Regions from separate parts of the Pantoea sp. X-Soil-ISGK-275 genome, predicted to be linked through region 3. Evidence: predicted binding sites of a transcription regulator. Region 3 holds the regulator's gene; each other region holds the start of a gene.

Region 1 (5,854 bases), 1.5 Mb from region 3:
TTTTTCGCGGGTGATTATACGAACCGTAGCGCATCAACACAGCATTTTTACCAAATCCTAACGCTTCTGAATTTAGCTAAATTTATCCCATAAAGTTGATAAATCTGGATTTATGTTCCAGGCTAATTTCATACGGACAAAAAACGAGGAACAACAATATGAATAAAGTGATGGGATGTATCGCTGCTGCTATGACGCTGGCAGCCCTGTCAGGTTGTACGACTTATGACAAAGCTGAAAGCTACGTAACCAAGCCTGTGGTGAAGGATGTGAAGAAAGGGATGACGCGCGATCAGGTTCGCCAGATTGCCGGTCCAGCTTCTACTGAAATCACCATGGTTCACGCCCGCGGTACTTGCCAGACCTACGTGATTGGCGAGCGCGACGGCAAACCGCAGACCTATTTCGTTAGCTATAACGATACCGGTCGCGTCATGAACTACGGTTTCCAGAGCTGTAAAGACTACGATACCGATCCGCAAGCGGCTCAGTAATCGCAGCAGAATAAGAAACGGCCCGTCATTGACGGGCCGTTTTTCCTTGTGGCGCTTATAAACCGTAAGGACGCGGCACTTCGATATACTCGCCGCCAATCTCGCGCTGGTAGTAATGACCTTCCTGCACGTAATAACGCTTGCCGTTGAAATCCAGCACGCGCATACCGCCGCCCGGCGGGGCTTCAGGCGGCTGCACCACCACATAGGTGTCGCCCTGACGCTGATAGTAGTTGCCGTTCAGCATGTAATAGGTCAGACCGCCCAGCAACACGGCGGTTGCTGCTTCGGGTAGGAAACGCAGCGGGCCGGGACCACCCCAACGTGGACCTCCACCCCAATGCGGGCCTGGGCCGGGGCCCCAACCGCCGGGATGGGCAAAACTGATGGCTGGTGTTAATAAGGTTAACGCCAGCACCGAGGCGATAACTGTTTTCATCGGTGATTCTCCTGCTGTGATTAACTGCAGAATTGGCCTTCCTGAGCGAAAACTCAAGCGAAAAGCGGCTGATTTTTCCTCTGTTTACCATGCTTAACGTTTTCCTGACGCTAGCGCCATGATTGGGGGGGATTGGGGAGGAAAGAACATAAAAAAACGGCAGACCTTGCGGTCTGCCGTTGTTGGAACGCATCACATTTAGCGGTGTGCCAGTTCGGCGTGCTCGTCGCTCTCCAGCACTTTTTTGTCGGTCAATCCGAGCCAGCGGCTGGTGAGTGAACCGGCGGTCATTGAACCATTGACGTTGAGCGCGGTACGGCCCATATCGATCAGCGGCTCGATGGAGATCAGCAGCGCGACCAACGTCACCGGCAAGCCCATCGCAGGCAGCACAATCAGTGCGGCGAAGGTAGCACCGCCGCCGACGCCGGCCACACCGGCAGAACTCAGCGTTACGATACCTACCAGCGTCGCAATCCACATTGGGTCAAACGGGTTGATACCCACGGTTGGCGCAACCATCACTGCCAGCATGGTCGGATAGAGACCCGCACAACCGTTCTGGCCGATGGTGGCACCGAACGAGGCTGAGAAGCTGGCGATCGATTCCGGCACGCCAAGGCGACGCGTCTGGGTTTCCACGTTCAGGGGAATACTGGCGGCGCTGGAGCGGCTGGTGAAGGCAAAGGTGATCACCGGCCACACTTTACGGAAGAAGCGCATTGGGTTGATGCCGTTAATCGACAGCAGCAGCGCGTGCACGGCAAACATGATTGCCAGACCGAGATAAGAGGCCACCACGAAGCCACCCAGCTTGATGATGTCTTGCAGGTTGGAACCGGCCACCACTTTGGTCATCAGCGCCAGTACGCCGTACGGCGTCAGCTTCATGATCAAACGCACCAGCTTCATCACCCAGGATTGCAGGGTATCGATCGCCACCAGTACGCGCTCGCCTTTTACCTTGTCATCTTTCAGCAGTTGCAGCGCCGCTACACCGAGGAAGGCGGCGAAAATCACTACGCTGATGATCGAGGTTGGATTGGCGCCAGCCAGATCGGCAAACGGGTTTTTCGGAATGAAGGAGAGCAGCAGCTGCGGCGTGCTGAGATCAGCCACTTTGCCTACGTAGTTGCTCTGAATCGCGGTCAGACGCGCGGTTTCCTGCGCACCCTGCACCAAACCTTCAGCGCTCAGGCCAAACAGGCCGGTCACCAGCACACCGACCAGCGCGGAGATGGCGGTGGTAAACAGCAGCACACCAATGGTCAGCACGCTGATTTTACCCAGAGATGAGGCATTGTGCAGACGTGCGACCGCACTCAGGATCGAAGCGAAAACCAGCGGCATCACAATCATCTGCAGCAGTTGCACGTAGCCGTTACCAACGATGTTGAACCAGCCAATCGACGCTTTCACCGTTGGGCTGTTTTCGCCATAGATGGTTTGCAGCGCCAGACCAAATGCCACACCGAGAACCAAACCGGTCAGCACGCGCTTTGACAGGCTCCAGCTTTGGTTGCCAATGCGATTCAGCAGAATCAGCAGCGCGACAAACGCCACGATATTAATAATGAGGGGAAAATCCATGCTCAACTCCAGAGTGTGACGTGCCATCGCCCTGGGATGGCACGTAAAACAGTAAGTCCCCGTTAGGGAATATTTAGAATGTTATCAGTTGAGCGTGGGGCGGGCTTATACCCAAAAAGAATGTTTTATAACTATATCGCTTGATTCGACTGGTTATTGACCGTTTTGACCATTAACCAACCGACCGACGCCATTTTGTAGCGTATTGAACAATTGTTCCGGCCAGCCGTTGGCACCAAAAGAGGGCATGCCAGGTGGGAACCACAACGCATAACCGACCAGCGCCAGGCAAAGTGCGCGCTCCAGCTGGTTCCCTTTCTGGCTCTTCAGGATGGGCAAACGGAAGCGCCAGCGGCAAGGCCACAGTAAAGGCACGCCAGCGGGCGTTAGCATATCGGCGAAAATATGGCTGAGATAGCCGAGCGTCATGCCTTGCAGCACATCGGCGGGAAGAAACCAGTCGGCGGGCACATTGATCTGGAATAGCCACAAGCCCACCGCTACCGCCAGCAAACTGTGGGTAAAACCGCGATGACCAAAGGCGCGGGCGATGGGATGCGATAGCCACTTTAATCGCTGGCCTAACACGGATTTAGGGTGATCGATATCGGGCAGCAGGCAGGTTAACAGCGCAGCAGGCACTAAATGCCACCAATCGGCGCTGGCCAGGACTGGCGTCAGCTCCGCGCGCTTGGCAAAAATGGCGCTGGCAATGGCAAAAATGATATGGCCTTCGGCCGTCATGATGAAACCTGGCTGCATAAAACTGTCGATGCATCCAGTATAGGGATTTATCCAGTGAATGAGAATGGTGACGCTGTAACGAAGCGTTAATATTTTTCACTTTCCCGCGTCACAATGACGCGGGAAAATAACGGGTTAGCTTAGCGCGCTAACCATCCGCCATCGACGGCCAATGTATAACCTTGCACATAATCGGAGGCGCTAGAGGCGAGGAACACAATCGGGCCCATCATGTCATCCGGGATGCCCCAGCGACCCGATGGAATGCGGCCTAAAATTTCCTCGTTGCGTAACTCATCGCTGCGCAGCTGTTCGGTGTTATTGGTGGCCATGTAGCCTGGTGCAATGGCGTTGACGTTGATGCCGTGCTTGGCCCATTCGTTGGCCATCAGACGGGTTAACCCCATCACCGCGCTTTTTGATGCGGTATAAGAAGGCACGCGAATGCCGCCCTGGAACGACAGCATCGAGGCGATATTGATGATCTTGCCACCGTTGCCTTGCGCGATAAACTGACGCGCGACCTGCTGCGACAGGAAGAACAGGCTTTTGCTGTTGATGTTCATTACATCATCCCAATCCTGTTCGCTGAAGTTGAGTGCATCCTCGCGGCGAATGATGCCGGCGTTATTAACCAGAATGTCGATGCGACCGGCCTGCGCCACCGCCTGTTCAACAATGTGCGGCACAACGGACGGTTTGGTCAGATCGGCCTGAATCGACCAAAAACGGCGGCCTAACGCCTCCACTTTGGCCTGCGTGTCATCCGGCCCGGCGCGATTGACACCAATTATGTCACATCCTGCCTGCGCCAGACCCAGCGCCATACCTTGTCCCAAACCGGTATTGCAGCCGGTGACCAGTGCGACTTTGCCTGCAAGATTAAATGCGTTGAGTATCATGATCCGCTCCTTGTTAGCGCAGCGCGCTGATGGCGACGTGGTCCATGTCATCGAATACCTGGTTTTCGCCCACCATGCCCCAGATAAAGGTATAGCGTTGCGTTCCCACGCCCGCGTGAATCGACCAGCTAGGTGAAATTACCGCCTGCTCGTTGTGAACTAAGAGATGACGCGTCTCCTGCGGCTGGCCCATCATGTGGAACACGGCGCTGTCGTCGGCCATATCGAAGTAGAAGTAGACCTCCATGCGACGCTCATGAGTGTGACACGGCATGGTGTTCCACAGGTTGCCGTCATCAAGGCGGGTTAATCCCATGGTTAACTGGCAGGTTGGCAACACGTCGGGCACGATGAATTTATTGATGGTGCGGCGATTCGAGGTGGCGGCATCGCCTAACGTGGCTTTCACTGCCTCGGCGAGGGTGATTTTTTTGTCCGGATAATGAGTGTGTGCCGGCGCGCTGTTGTAGTAAAACTTCGCCGGATGATTAGCATCGCTACTGCGGAAAATCACGCTCTGCGCGCCTTGTCCGACATATAACGCTTCCTGATTCCCAATCTCCCAGGTATTGCCATCCACTTCAATCAGTCCCGGCCCACCGATGTTGATTACGCCGAGCTCGCGGCGCTCGAGGAAGTAACTAACTCCCAGCTGTTTACCCACTTCGTGGCCGATGGTCACGGATTTCTGCACCGGCATTACGCCGCCGATGATGATGCGATCGATATGGCTATAAGTGAGGGTGTAATTGTCGGCGTCGAAAATCTTGTCGATCAGAAACTCACGGCGCAGGCCGTCAGTGTCCAGTGTTTTGGCATGTTCGCTATGAATGCTTTGACGAATGTCCATCTCAGGCCTCTTAAGAGTCAAAGGAAGTGGTCCCGATGCGGGTCTTTGGGCATCTTAAGTAGGATGGGATGTGAATTCAATAAAAATGAAACGATGTTTTATTTATTTGTGTGTGCGATCAAATTGCACAAAAAAGCCCGCGATAAGCGGGCTGCGGTTAACCGTGCAGATGCTCGGGTTTGAGCTGGGTTAAATCATCAATAATCACATTGGCTAACGCCCAACGCGCATCATCACGATGATCGGCCGCTGGCACCACAATCGAGCGCATGCGTGCGGCTTTGGTGGCAATCATGCCGTTGAAGGAATCTTCCAGCGTCACGCAGTTAAGCGGATCGATGCCCAGTTTGGCGGCAGCGTCGAGATAGACCTGCGGGTGCGGTTTGCTGTACGGCAGCGCTTCCGCAGACGCCAGCACATCAAAGTATTTGCGCAGGTCAAACATCTCCAGGACGCGCTCCAGCATATGCAGCGGCGAGGCGGAGGCGAGGCCGATTTTCAAACCTTGCTGCTGGCACAGCTGCAGCGCCTGCTCCACGCCGGGCAGCAGCGGACGCGTCTCTTCCACCAGCGCCAACGCGCGGGCGATGATGCGTTGGGTGACTTCCTGCTGAGCAGGGCCGTTCCACGGCAGCGCTTCAAACCACATGCGCACAGTTTGATCGATACGCAGACCCAGCGTATCGGGCAACTCGTGACGCCGGGTGATATCAACGCCAAGGCTGGCGAAGATATCCAATTCCGCCTGATCCCACAGCGGTTCTGAGTCGATCAACAATCCGTCCATATCAAAGATGGCGGCCAATACAGGACGACGATATGACATACAACTGCT
Region 2 (5,854 bases), 1.4 Mb from region 3:
GTGGCTATCGCGATTCACGCACGCTCAACCTGGCGATCGAGCATAATTACAGTTTGTGGTACCACAATCACGACATTGATTTCTCTTCGTCGCCGAAAAATGCCCTTGAGTTTCGCAAAGTGATTATGGTGCATCAAATAGAAAGTTTGTCGCTGTTTGATCCGGCTAGCGCCAGCGCATTAGCCATGGATAAGCAAAGCGGTAATAAACGCAAATGGATGAGGAGGTCTGCGCCTAAACGCGACTATCCATAATTTAATAATCAAAGATGCTGGCTTAATTGTTTATGTTGTATCGAGCCAGCAATACTCCATAATAAGTCAAAATAATAAGGTAATCATGATGGACTTTAAAAAGTTCGAGGCCATTCTGCAGCTGTGGGGAGATTTACACTTCACAGGAATTGAATTACAACAGCGTGATAATAAAAGCGAAATTTACGCCACCGGCACCAATAACCATACCCAGAGTCAACTTTATATTTGCACGCTTTCTACTGAGATTGCGTCACATATCCAGTTAAAACAGTTTCGCACTTGGTTACACAGAATTAACATTGGTAAAGCAAAACGCCGGTTGGCTCTCTTACGAAAGGAGTAATGAGATTGTCCCCGCATGGGGGACAGAGAAGAATATCAGGCGTCGTCAGGCGTATAGCCCACCACAATTTCCAGCGTTTTGCGCAGCACATCGGCTTCAGCATCACTTTCTGCGGTTTCCAGCGCCATAATCAGACAAAGAATAATCGATTTATTACTGACTCGTCCTTCCGTGGCCAGCACGTGGCGGATAACCCTATCCAATACGGCAGCTTCGTTTTTTAGCGTACTGTCTGCATTGCGAAAATGCTCTGCCAACTCAGTGTCAGGCAGTGCAGCATAGAGGTTGTGATTTTCCGACATGATTCCAGTCCCGTGATTGCGTATATTCCCGCATTGCTATGTCCTCAATGCGAGCCAATCGGTCAATGTTTACGATTGTTGCCAGACTGCTGGTTATGACCAAACAGCTGAAGAACGTTGTCTCGTTGCGGCTGCTCTTCGCGCAATTTTTTCCCCGCCGAAATGCTGTTGCGCACATCGGTGATGGCGGCAGTGATCGCTGCACGCTGTTCGTCATCGGTGCTCTGCTGTTTCATCAGCGTCAGCTGATCCATCAGCGCCTGAGTATTAACGGGCCCCGGGCGCTGCAGCAACGCCAGCGCGGCTTCGCCAATAATTTCATCGATTATTTTCTGCTGTTCACTTCTATTCATAACGAATCATTCATAACGAATCTCTGATCGCCGTTTCGCCCCGGAGCGGGGCGAAACCAGTGTGGGAGCGTATTCAGAGTAAAATTCTAATACTTGTACAAGTTTGAAATCTGACAGGCTCTCAGCTTTCGCGTTCAAATAATAAGCCAATCAGCTGATGATAGTGATGCTCTTCTTCGGCGTTGGCGGCCAGTTCCAGTCTGCGCAGCAGCTTGGTACAGAGCGATTTGCGGTTGAGATTACGGCCTTCGCGTAAGATTTCAACCACGATCTGACCCAATGTTTCCTGCTGCGATGGCAGCGACGCTTTGCTGAAGTAGTTGGCAATGGCCTCGACTGAACTCGGCGTGTATCCGTTCTGACGCATAATTGACCCCAATAATTAAAAAAGTTAGATCATTTGACCTAAGTAAAGTTGTACAGGTAGCAAAAAGCTGTACAAGGAGCTTACTCAAGTTAGCAGGCGGGATTTGTTGCAAAAAGTGCTAATAAAGGTGAATTAGGATAATTGGAAAGCTTTTATTTCCAAATCCGTGCGCTCAGCGCCGAAAGTCATCGACGCGTGAACTTATTGGGCTGGTCAACTGTCGTCGGTATCGGCCGAAGGCATTCTGACGCTGCCTTCCTGACGACTCAACCCGCGCAACGCGGAATGGACGCGGTTGTCGCTGCCCGCCGGTTGACGGTGCGTGAGCAACCATTGCTGAGCCTGGGCAATGCGCTGCTGCTGTTGCGTGTTTTGCTCTTTTCTCGCCATGCGCGCGAGCTCTGTCAGCAGCGATGAGACGCTGACATCCTCACGACGTAGCAGTAACGCATAGGCGGCTTCGCCGATAATTTTAGGTTGCGAATCTGACATCTTCTACCTCCTGAGAATATGGGCTTACGCTTAGTTCTCACTACTCACTATAGATCATCAGCGTGATACCTTGTTAACAGAAAGCTCTGGTTATCTTGGGTTTTTGTTACTAACACGTTATGGTAACTGCCCTTCGGTGGCCTCTGCTCGCACCGACGATGTGAATTAATAACAAGAATGAAGCAAGGAAATCTGGCATGGAGTTCACCATACGCAAAGCCAAGGCAGAGGATGCAGAGCTGCTGCACCTGCTGGGGCGCATGACCTACAGCGCGCATTTTAAACATATGTGGGTTTCCGCAGAAGAGCTGGATGCCTTTATCGACAAGGAATATGGCCTGGCGGAGCTGAATAGCAGCCTCGCGGCCCCCAACGAGAGCTGGCTGATCGCCGAGACCGACAAGCCGATTGGCTTTGCCAAAGTCACCTGGAACACGCCGGTACCGGATTCCGGCATGAGCGGCGCGCTGCTGAATAAGCTGTACCTCAATCCGGAAGAAACCGGCAAAAATTACGGCCGCTGGATGTTCGAGAGCATCATCAATGAAGCGCGCGACAAGCGTGAAGGCTATCTGTGGCTGGAAGTGTTAGGCGATAATGTGCGTGCACGTAAGTTCTATGAAGCCTTTGGCATGCAGCACATCAAAGACATTCCGTTTGTTACCGCCTCGCAGCAGAGCACTCTGCAGATCATGGGAATGATGATTTAAGCGCAGCGGCACGCCATTCGGCACAAAATAAATATCCTTTGTTGCCAACTGTTTTGCAAATCATTGCCGGTTCTGGCTTGATCAAACTGCCCAATCGACATTACTGTATACACATACAGTAATGATTTGAGATCGTAGCCATGCAGTTTTATCAGCCCGCGGAAATCCGCGCCATTCTCGCCTTACCCTTGTTCATCAGCCGCGTGCCCTGCGGCTTTCCGTCCCCAGCTCAGGACTACGTTGAACAACGCATCGACCTCAACGACTTTTTAGTCGATCACCCCAGTTCAACCTACTTCATCAGAGTCAGCGGTGACTCGATGATCGACATCGGGATCAATGAGGGCGACATGCTGGTGGTGGACAGCTCGCTGAAACCCAAACACGGTGACATTGTGGTGGCGTCACTTTCCGGCGAGTTCACCGTGAAACAGCTGATGCTGCAGCCTTACCTGCATCTCAAACCGATGAACGTAACCCATGCGATTATCGCCATTCCTGACGCCGATGAGTTCGAAGTCTTCGGCATCGTTAAACACGTGATTAAAACCATAGGCCGCTGATGTTTGCCCTGGTGGATGTGAATTCGTTTTACGCCAGCTGTGAAACGGTGTTTCGCCCGGATCTGCGTGGCAAACCGATTGTGGTGCTGTCGAATAACGACGGCTGCATTATTTCCCTGAGCAGAGAAGCCAAGGCGCTGGGCATCAAGATGGGCGCGCCCTACTTCAAACATCGCGAAGAGCTGATGCGTCACAACGTGGTGGTGTTCTCGTCTAACTATGCGTTGTATGGCGATATGTCGCGCCGCGTGATGGAGACGCTGGCGCTGATATCCACGCGTGTGGATGAGTATTCCATCGACGAAGCCTTCGTTGATGTTACCGGCATCAATGCCTGCATGACGTTTGAACAGTTAGGCTGCGATATCCGCGACCGCATTTATCAGGACACCCATCTGCGCGTGGGTGTCGGCATTGCACCGACCAAAACCCTCGCCAAACTCGCCAACTGGGCGGCCAAACGCTGGACCAAAGCCGAGAACGTGATGGATCTCTCTTTGCCCCACCGTCAGCGCGAGTTGATGAAACTCGTCAAGGTTGAAGAGGTGTGGGGCGTGGGCCGGCGCTTATCGAAAAAGCTCAACCTGATGGGGATTAACACCGCGCTGGAATTAGCGGAAACCCCAACCGCGCTGATCCGGAAACACTTCGGCGTGGTGCTGGAGCGCACGGTACGTGAATTATGTGGCGAGTCTTGTCTGGCGTTTGAGGAGGTGGTTCCCAACCGACAAAATATTCTCTGCTCGCGCTCGTTTGGCGATCGTATTACCGAATATCAGGATATGCGCGAAGCCATCGCCAATTACGCCGCGCGCGCCGCAGAGAAGCTGCGCAGCGAGCGGCAATATTGCCGTCATATCGGGACGTTTATTCGCACCAGCCCGCACGATGCGCATCATCCTTATTACGCCAATGCGGCCAGTCAAACCTTGATTACGCCCACCGCTGACAGTCGCGATATTATTCAGGCCACGCTTAATTGTTTAGATCGTATCTGGGTTCCCGGTAAGCGTTATATGAAAGGCGGCGTGATGTTGGGCGATTTCTTTAGCGATGGCGTGGCGCAGCTTGATCTGTTTGCGGAATATCAGCCGCGTCATAATAGTGACCAACTGATGGCCCTGATCGATAAGATGAATGCCCACCAGCGCGGCGCGCTATGGTTTGCTGGCCAGGGGATTCAGAAACCCTGGTCGATGAAGCGCGAGATGCTGTCACCGGCGTACACCACCCGGCTGGCGGATCTGCCGGTGGCGAAGTAAGCGCTTCACGCTTGAATTACACGCATGCCAATGCGATATTCAGGCCCTGACACGGCCACAGCTTAATAACATCTGGAGAACCTATGTCGAATGAAGAACGCGTAAACGAGCTGGAAGAAACGGTAAACCAGCTGCAGATTGAAGTCGCTGCCTTGCGCGAGTTAATGATTAAGCAGGTGGCGGTTAATAACATCACCTTTAAAGGGAAATATGATGAGGTGATTATTCAGCTGGCGAAAGAATATGAAGAGCGCGGCTTAGAGGACGAAAGGAATAGCCAGATGCACGAAGCGCTACGTCAATATATCAAATACCAGCTGCCTGCCGTGGAATAAACCCACGGTTATTTCTGCTCTTCTGGCAGCGAGGCGATATTTATGCCTTTCGCCCCATCACGCCCTTCACGCTTTGCCTGATACAAAGCATGATCGGCGTATTCCAGCAGTTTCACGGCGCTCACCGCCGCCGCCGTAACGGTGGTGGCGCAGCCGGCACTGAGCGTGACATGGCCAACGGGCGAAGCAACATGGGGAAGCTGCATCACCCTCACCGCTTCAACCACGCGATTGGCAATGGTCATCCCTTCACCAAATGAGGTATCCGGTAATATCAGTGCAAACTCCTCGCCGCCATAGCGCGCGGCCATGTCTGAACGTCTTCCAGTGACAGACGACAGCACCTCGCCAACCACTTTCAGGCATTTATCCCCGGCAATGTGACCATAGGTATCGTTGTAGTGTTTGAAGAAATCGATATCCATCATGATAAGCGAGAGCGGTTTACCGCTGGCCGCCGCATGGGTTAACGCTTCACGCAGGAAACGATCAAATTCCCGGCGATTCGCTAGTCCGGTTAAACCATCGACATGCGCGAGTTTGTTCAGCGTCAGGTTGGCGTTGTGCAGTTCGTCACGCAGCAGCGTCAGCTCCTGCTGGTAGCGCAACACGCGACGTGCCTGACGCAGCTGGAAGGTGCCGAGTAAGATGATGGTCAGCAGCAGAATAATGCTGAGCAGAATATCCTGCGCCCGACCGTTGACCCACACGTGAAACAGATCGTCGCTGTTGTAACCTGCTGCAACAATAATCGGATAACGATCGGAACGGGCAAAACCAAAGATACGCGGTTGCCCATCCAGCACCGATCGCCACTGCCCGCTGCCGCGATCCATCTTAGACAGCATCTCCTGAAACAGCGGGCTGGCT
Region 3 (5,854 bases):
AATGAACGCTGACGTGACGCCAGCAGCGCAGTCACGCACAGGTTCATGGCGTTGGCCGCACCGGCTTCGTTAATGCGCACCATCAGCTTCGCCGCAATGTCATTCACAGCAGGTGTCATCCACGCAGGGCGTTGCGGTTCGATAGGATCAATCGCATCGCGCCAGTCCGGCACGTTTTTGTTCAGGTAGTTCATCAACGGCAGCGGTTCGCCGAAGTTAACGTAGCCCTGACCAAGATTGCGCAGCTTACGCAAGCCGCGCACCATCTGCAGGAAGCTCTCTTTCTCTTTGGCCGCGCCACGCAGCTCTTTGGCATACGTGCCCACTTCCATCACGTGCTCGTAACCGATGTAGATCGGCACGAAGGTGATCGGGCGACTGCCGCCACGCAGCATCGCCTGCAGCGTCATCGACAGGGTGCCGGTTTTCGGGTCCAGTAAACGGCCGGTACGCGAACGTCCGCCTTCCACAAAATATTCAACGGAGTAACCACGGCTAAACAGCTCGCCGAGATATTCACGGAACACGGTGGAATAGAGTTTGTTGCCCTTAAAGGTACGACGAATAAAGAACGCGCCCAGGCGACGGAAAATCGGGCCGGCTGGCCAGAAGTTCAGGTTGATCCCCGCAGCAATGTGCGGCGGCACCAGGCCTTGATGATAAAGCACGTAGGAGAGCAGCAGATAATCCATGTGGCTGCGGTGGCAGGGCACATAGACAATCTCATGACCATCCTGCGCCAGCTGACGCACGCGCTCACCGCCATGTACGTTGATGCCCTGATACAGGCGGCTCCACAGCCAGCCCATCACGCGGTCAGTGACCTTAATCGCTTCGTAAGAGAAGTTCGCCGCCACTTCTTCCATCATTTCGATGGCGTTCTGCTGGGCTTTCTCATGCGAAATCTTTTTGCTGCGTGCTTCATCTTCTACCGCTTTTTCAATCGCTTTGGACTGTAAAAGCTTGTTGAAGAGATCCTGACGTGCAGGCAGACGCGGGCCGACCGCAGCCAGACGTTGGCGGGCAAAATGAATGCGCGCCACGCGAGCCAGCTTCTGCGCAATCGACTTATCGGTACCGTGTTCGGTCGCCATCTGGCGTAGCGAAACGGTTTGCGAGAAGCGGACAAAGCTGTCGCGGCCGTGCCACAAAATGGCGAAGAACTTCTGCACGCCATTCAGCACGCGCAGATGCGGCGTGGATTCACCGGATGTTTCACGTCCCGGCGCGCGACCAAACATCACCGCGACCGGCAGCATTTGCACGTCGAGTTGCGGGTTGCTGCGGTGCAAATCCAGATAATCGTGGAACAACTTCACCGATTCGGGATTGGCCACGAAATAGGGAATCACGCGTGGGCCATCGTGGATAAACACGTGGCGCGGCAGCAGGGTGCCATCGATCTCCAGCGGAGCCAGCGGATCGGGCAGATCATGTTTCAGGCATTGAGCACGCAGCGTGAGCAGATCAGCCTTTGAATCATAAGGCAAAACATACATCACCGGACGTGTCGGATCGATCCCGTGTTCAGAAACGGGATCGGTCGGAATGACCTTACTTTTTACCAAAATAGAGAGTGGTAAATTCAATAATTTGTAATAGAGTTTACGCCAACCTGACATAGACAACTTTAAGCCTCTTGTTAGCAAAGCGCGGCAAGCATACCAGAAAGCGCAGCGAAGGTCTGTGGCTCTGCCGCCTCAAACTGCCCACACATTGACGTCAAAATAGTTCAAGGGTTCCATAGACATGGCAAATAACGTCACCGGTTTAATAAGAATAGTGAAAGCAGCCGGTTATTCCTGGCAGGGCCTACGTGCCGCATGGCAGCATGAAGCCGCATTTCGGCAGGAAGCCGTTGCCGCGCTGGTGGCCATTCTCGTGGCGTGCTGGCTGGATGTAGATACCCTCTCCCGCATCTTGATGATTGGCTCGGTGGTGCTGGTTATCATCGTTGAGATCCTTAATAGCGCTATCGAGGCGGTGGTCGACCGCATCGGGCAGGAACAACATCCGCTCGCGGGCCGCGCCAAAGATATGGGATCGGCCGCCGTATTGCTGACTATCTTACTGGCTCTGTTCGTCTGGATCGCGCTGCTCTGGACGCATTTGAGATAGGGATTCCAGATTCATCAAACCGCTGATTTTTCCCTCTGTTACGGTTTTCATTTCGCGAATACCTGTATATACTCACAGCGACTGTATAAACAACCAGGGGGCGGGATGAAAGCGTTAACTGCACGGCAGCAACAGGTCTATGACCTGATTCGCGACCATATTAACCAGACGGGCATGCCGCCAACGCGTGCGGAAATTGCTGCGCAACTGGGTTTTCGCTCGCCCAATGCTGCTGAAGAGCATCTGAAAGCGCTGGCGCGTAAAGGCGTAATTGAAATTGTTTCCGGCGCATCGCGCGGGATTCGTTTACTAATGGAAGAAGAACCAAGCGAAGGGTTGCCGCTGATTGGTCGCGTCGCTGCCGGTGAACCCTTGCTGGCGCAGGAACATATTGAAGCCCACTATCAGGTGGATGCGAATCTGTTCAAACCGAGTGCCGATTTCCTGCTGCGCGTGAGCGGCATGTCGATGAAAGATATCGGCATTATGGATGGCGATCTGTTAGCCGTGCATAAAACGCAGGAAGTGCGTAACGGCCAGGTTGTCGTGGCGCGCATTGATGATGAAGTCACCGTGAAACGCTGGAAAAAGCAGGGCGCGATTGTCCATCTGCTGCCGGAAAACACCGATTTCCAGCCGATTGTCGTTGATACCCGTGAGCAGTCGCTAACCATTGAAGGTTTAGCTGTCGGGATTGTACGCAACGGCGAGTGGCTCTGATCAGTTTCTGATCCTCCCCAACTGCGGCGGTGCGAATTTGCGCTGACCGCAGTCTGCTGTTTTACTTCTCTGTGACTCTTTCTGCGGCTCATGCTGGCGCCATTACGCTGATTACCGCACACAACGGAATGGGCTGATGCAGCTGTTTTCCTCTTCAGATAAAACACTCTGGCGGCTAGCGCTGCCGATGATCCTGTCAAATATCACCGTCCCGTTACTGGGCGTGGTGGATACCGCCGTTATTGGTCATCTCGATAGCCCGATTTACCTCGGTGGCGTCGCCGTGGGCACAACAGCGACCAGCTTCATCTTTATGCTTCTGCTATTCCTGCGCATGAGCACCACCGGATTGACCGCTCAGGCATTTGGCGCCAATGACAAAACCGCGCTGGCGCGCGCCTTAACGCAACCGCTGCTGATTGCCCTGGTTTTTGGCGTGCTGTTTATGGTGCTGCGAACGCCGGTAAGCAGCCTGGCGGCAGCTTTAATGGGCGGCAGCCCGGAAGTGCAGCAGCAGGCGCAAATATTTATTGAGATTCGCTGGCTGAGTGCCCCCGCAGCCTTAGCCAATTTGGTGATTCTTGGCTGGCTGCTAGGCGTGCAGTATGCGCGCGCACCGATGGTGCTGCTGATCATCGGCAATCTGGTGAATATCCTGCTTGATCTGCTGTTCGTACTCAAACTGCATTGGGGTGTGGCTGGCGCGGCGGCGGCCACCGCGCTGGCAGAATATGTCACGCTGGGCGTGGGTTTGTGGATGGTGGCGCGCGTGCTGAACATGCGCGGTATCCATTTTACTCTGCTTAAAAGCAGTTGGCGTGGCGATGCGGCGCGGCTATTCCGCCTCAATCGCGACATTATGCTGCGTTCTTTGATGCTGCAAATTTGCTTCGCGTCACTCACCATCCTTGGCGCGCGGATTGGCCCGGATGTGGTGGCGGTCAATGCGGTGCTGTTGATGTTTCTCACTTTTACCGCATACGCGCTGGATGGTTTTGCCTATGCGGTTGAAGCCTGTTCGGGTGAAGCGGTTGGGGCCAAAGATCGCAGTCGGCTGTTGCTGATTTGGCATGCGGCTTGTCGTCAGGCTTGCTTCGTTGCAGCAATCTTTGCGCTGATTTATGCGTTCACCGGTCCGCAAATTGTGGCGATGCTGACGTCACTGGAAGCGCTACGCGAGATGGCCGACCGCTATCTGATTTGGCAAGTGATTCTGCCGCTGATTGGCGTCTGGTGTTATTTGCTGGATGGCATGTTTATCGGCGCGACGCGCGGTCGTGAGATGCGCAACAGCATGGTGATAGCGGCAATCGGCTACGGTCTAGCGCTGCTCACGTTGCCATGGCTTGGCAATCACGGTTTATGGCTGGCAGTGACGGTGTTCCTGGCGTTACGCGGACTGACGCTGTGGCTGATTTGGCGCGGTCACTGGCTGCGCAATAGCTGGTTCAACGCCTGAATAAGCGAAGCGTAACCTACAGATTAATCTGTATTTCTCTGCAAACTGCGAAGCGGCTACTACAATTACCTTATACGGCGCACATGAGTAGCGCGTTGTCTGGGTATATCGCCAGCTAAGCAGGCAATATATCTATCTCACTCAGGATGTAGTGGAGGATTATTATGAACAAAGACGAAGCGAGCGGAAACTGGAAGCAGTTTAAAGGTAAGTTTAAAGAGAAGTGGGGCAAGCTTACCGATGACGATATGACGGTGATCGAAGGTAAACGCGATCAGCTGGTCGGTAAAATCCAGGAACGCTACGGTTATGCAAAAGACCAGGCCGAACAAGAAGTTAAGGACTGGGAAAGCACCAATAAAGATTACCGCTGGTAATTGCCCCTGAGGAAGATGCTCCTACCCGCCAATCATTTAGCGTAGTGATTGGCCCGGCACAAGGACGTGCCTCTCTATTTTCTTACCCGTTTTTTTCCCTCAACCTGATGATCATGCTCGCAGCTTTCATGATGCGTGCAAGCCGCCACTTCTGCGCAGCTCTCACACAGGCCATGTGCCTCAATCACGGTATGACGCAAAGAAAATCCCGCCTGATCCGCTAACGCAGCAATGGTCTTTTCCACACCATGAGCATGTTTTTCAGTCACTGCCGCGCAACCGTCACACACCAACATCACTGAAGTATGTGCCGGCTCATCAAAATGATGACAAACCACATAGCTGTTATTCGACTCAACGCGATGAATAAATCCCTGTTCCAGCAGGAAATCCAGCGCGCGATAAATGGTGGGCGGTTTAGCTTGCGGTTCACTGACACGCAGCTGATCCAGCAAATCGTAAGCGCTTATCGAACCATTCTGCTCTGCCATCAAGCGCAGCACTTCGGCGCGCTGAGTGGTGAGGCGCACGCCGCGATCAAGGCAAAGTGATTCAGCCTGGGTAAGAAGTTGTTCTGGCGTGAGGTTTGACATAAGCATTCTCCGGGTTGCAGGTGATGTTATTTTATCACACAAATTTTTACGCTGCTGTGATTGCTTATTTTCCTTAAACTCCTGCAGAAAACTCCCACCAATCAATCGATTATCCTTCCTGTTTACCCAACAACATTGTTGCAACCATTATGTCTGAAAAATCCGTCCAGCCAGACAGCGCAACGGCTACAAGGATTTTGCTTTGCAACTCACCGGGTTAGCGTATAAGGTTCAAAAGGTCTTAAGTAATTTCTGGTATCAATTTATTCACTGTTAATTTTTCTGCATATAAACACAGCAGAATGGTGCTTACGCATCCAATTCTGCGAATAGCAGTGCTATTTCCTTTTAATTCACAGCAATGAAGCGTTAGCCAGGGTTCAGAATGGCGGCTAACTAAACTTTCAGTCGGTGAGTGATTCAGCGACATTTCAAAGGTGATGGCAGGCTCATGGCGAAGACATTATTCAGGCACAAAAAAGTAGCTTATCTTGTTGTTTTGAATGCAGTATTTCTTTCTTCCTCAGCTCTGGCAGCAGGTACATGGTATGACGCGCGTAACGATGCGATGGGCGGTACCGGCGTAG

The links. Region 3 encodes LexA, which represses DNA repair genes until DNA is damaged. Its sites were predicted from a motif close to TNCTGTATGTACATACAGNA; they were not measured.
Region 1: AC6I8A_RS08615 (metal-dependent hydrolase) is a predicted target of LexA. The motif match lies at 3,288-3,307, and genes of this name have one in related genera.
Region 2: umuD (translesion error-prone DNA polymerase V autoproteolytic subunit) is a predicted target of LexA. The motif match lies at 2,926-2,945, and genes of this name have one in related genera.

The regions. Positions count from the first base shown of each region.
Region 1 covers NZ_AP035976.1:1,847,047-1,852,900, forward strand. Annotated here, with positions in the region: gene osmE (osmotically-inducible lipoprotein OsmE) at 159-494, shown strand; gene AC6I8A_RS08605 (DUF6515 family protein) at 550-933, opposite strand; gene AC6I8A_RS08610 (L-cystine transporter) at 1,132-2,523, opposite strand; gene AC6I8A_RS08615 (metal-dependent hydrolase) at 2,677-3,267, opposite strand; gene kduD (2-dehydro-3-deoxy-D-gluconate 5-dehydrogenase KduD) at 3,408-4,169, opposite strand; gene kduI (5-dehydro-4-deoxy-D-glucuronate isomerase) at 4,183-5,019, opposite strand; gene hxpB (hexitol phosphatase HxpB) at 5,177-5,845, opposite strand.
Region 2 covers NZ_AP035976.1:1,799,328-1,805,181, reverse strand. Annotated here, with positions in the region: gene AC6I8A_RS08415 (hypothetical protein) at 1-254, shown strand, start outside; gene AC6I8A_RS08410 (hypothetical protein) at 340-600, shown strand; gene AC6I8A_RS08405 (biofilm development regulator YmgB/AriR family protein) at 636-902, opposite strand; gene AC6I8A_RS08400 (hypothetical protein) at 965-1,255, opposite strand; gene ycgZ (regulatory protein YcgZ) at 1,377-1,622, opposite strand; gene AC6I8A_RS08390 (hypothetical protein) at 1,836-2,114, opposite strand; gene AC6I8A_RS08385 (GNAT family N-acetyltransferase) at 2,312-2,824, shown strand; gene umuD (translesion error-prone DNA polymerase V autoproteolytic subunit) at 2,965-3,387, shown strand; gene umuC (translesion error-prone DNA polymerase V subunit UmuC) at 3,387-4,649, shown strand; gene AC6I8A_RS08370 (hypothetical protein) at 4,733-4,984, shown strand; gene AC6I8A_RS08365 (sensor domain-containing diguanylate cyclase) at 4,993-5,854, opposite strand, start outside.
Region 3 covers NZ_AP035976.1:376,640-382,493, forward strand. Annotated here, with positions in the region: gene plsB (glycerol-3-phosphate 1-O-acyltransferase PlsB) at 1-1,622, opposite strand, end outside; gene AC6I8A_RS01675 (diacylglycerol kinase) at 1,750-2,118, shown strand; gene lexA (transcriptional repressor LexA) at 2,224-2,838, shown strand; gene dinF (MATE family efflux transporter DinF) at 2,975-4,297, shown strand; gene AC6I8A_RS01690 (CsbD family protein) at 4,462-4,674, shown strand; gene zur (zinc uptake transcriptional repressor Zur) at 4,749-5,267, opposite strand; gene AC6I8A_RS01700 (conjugal transfer protein TraF) at 5,719-5,854, shown strand, end outside.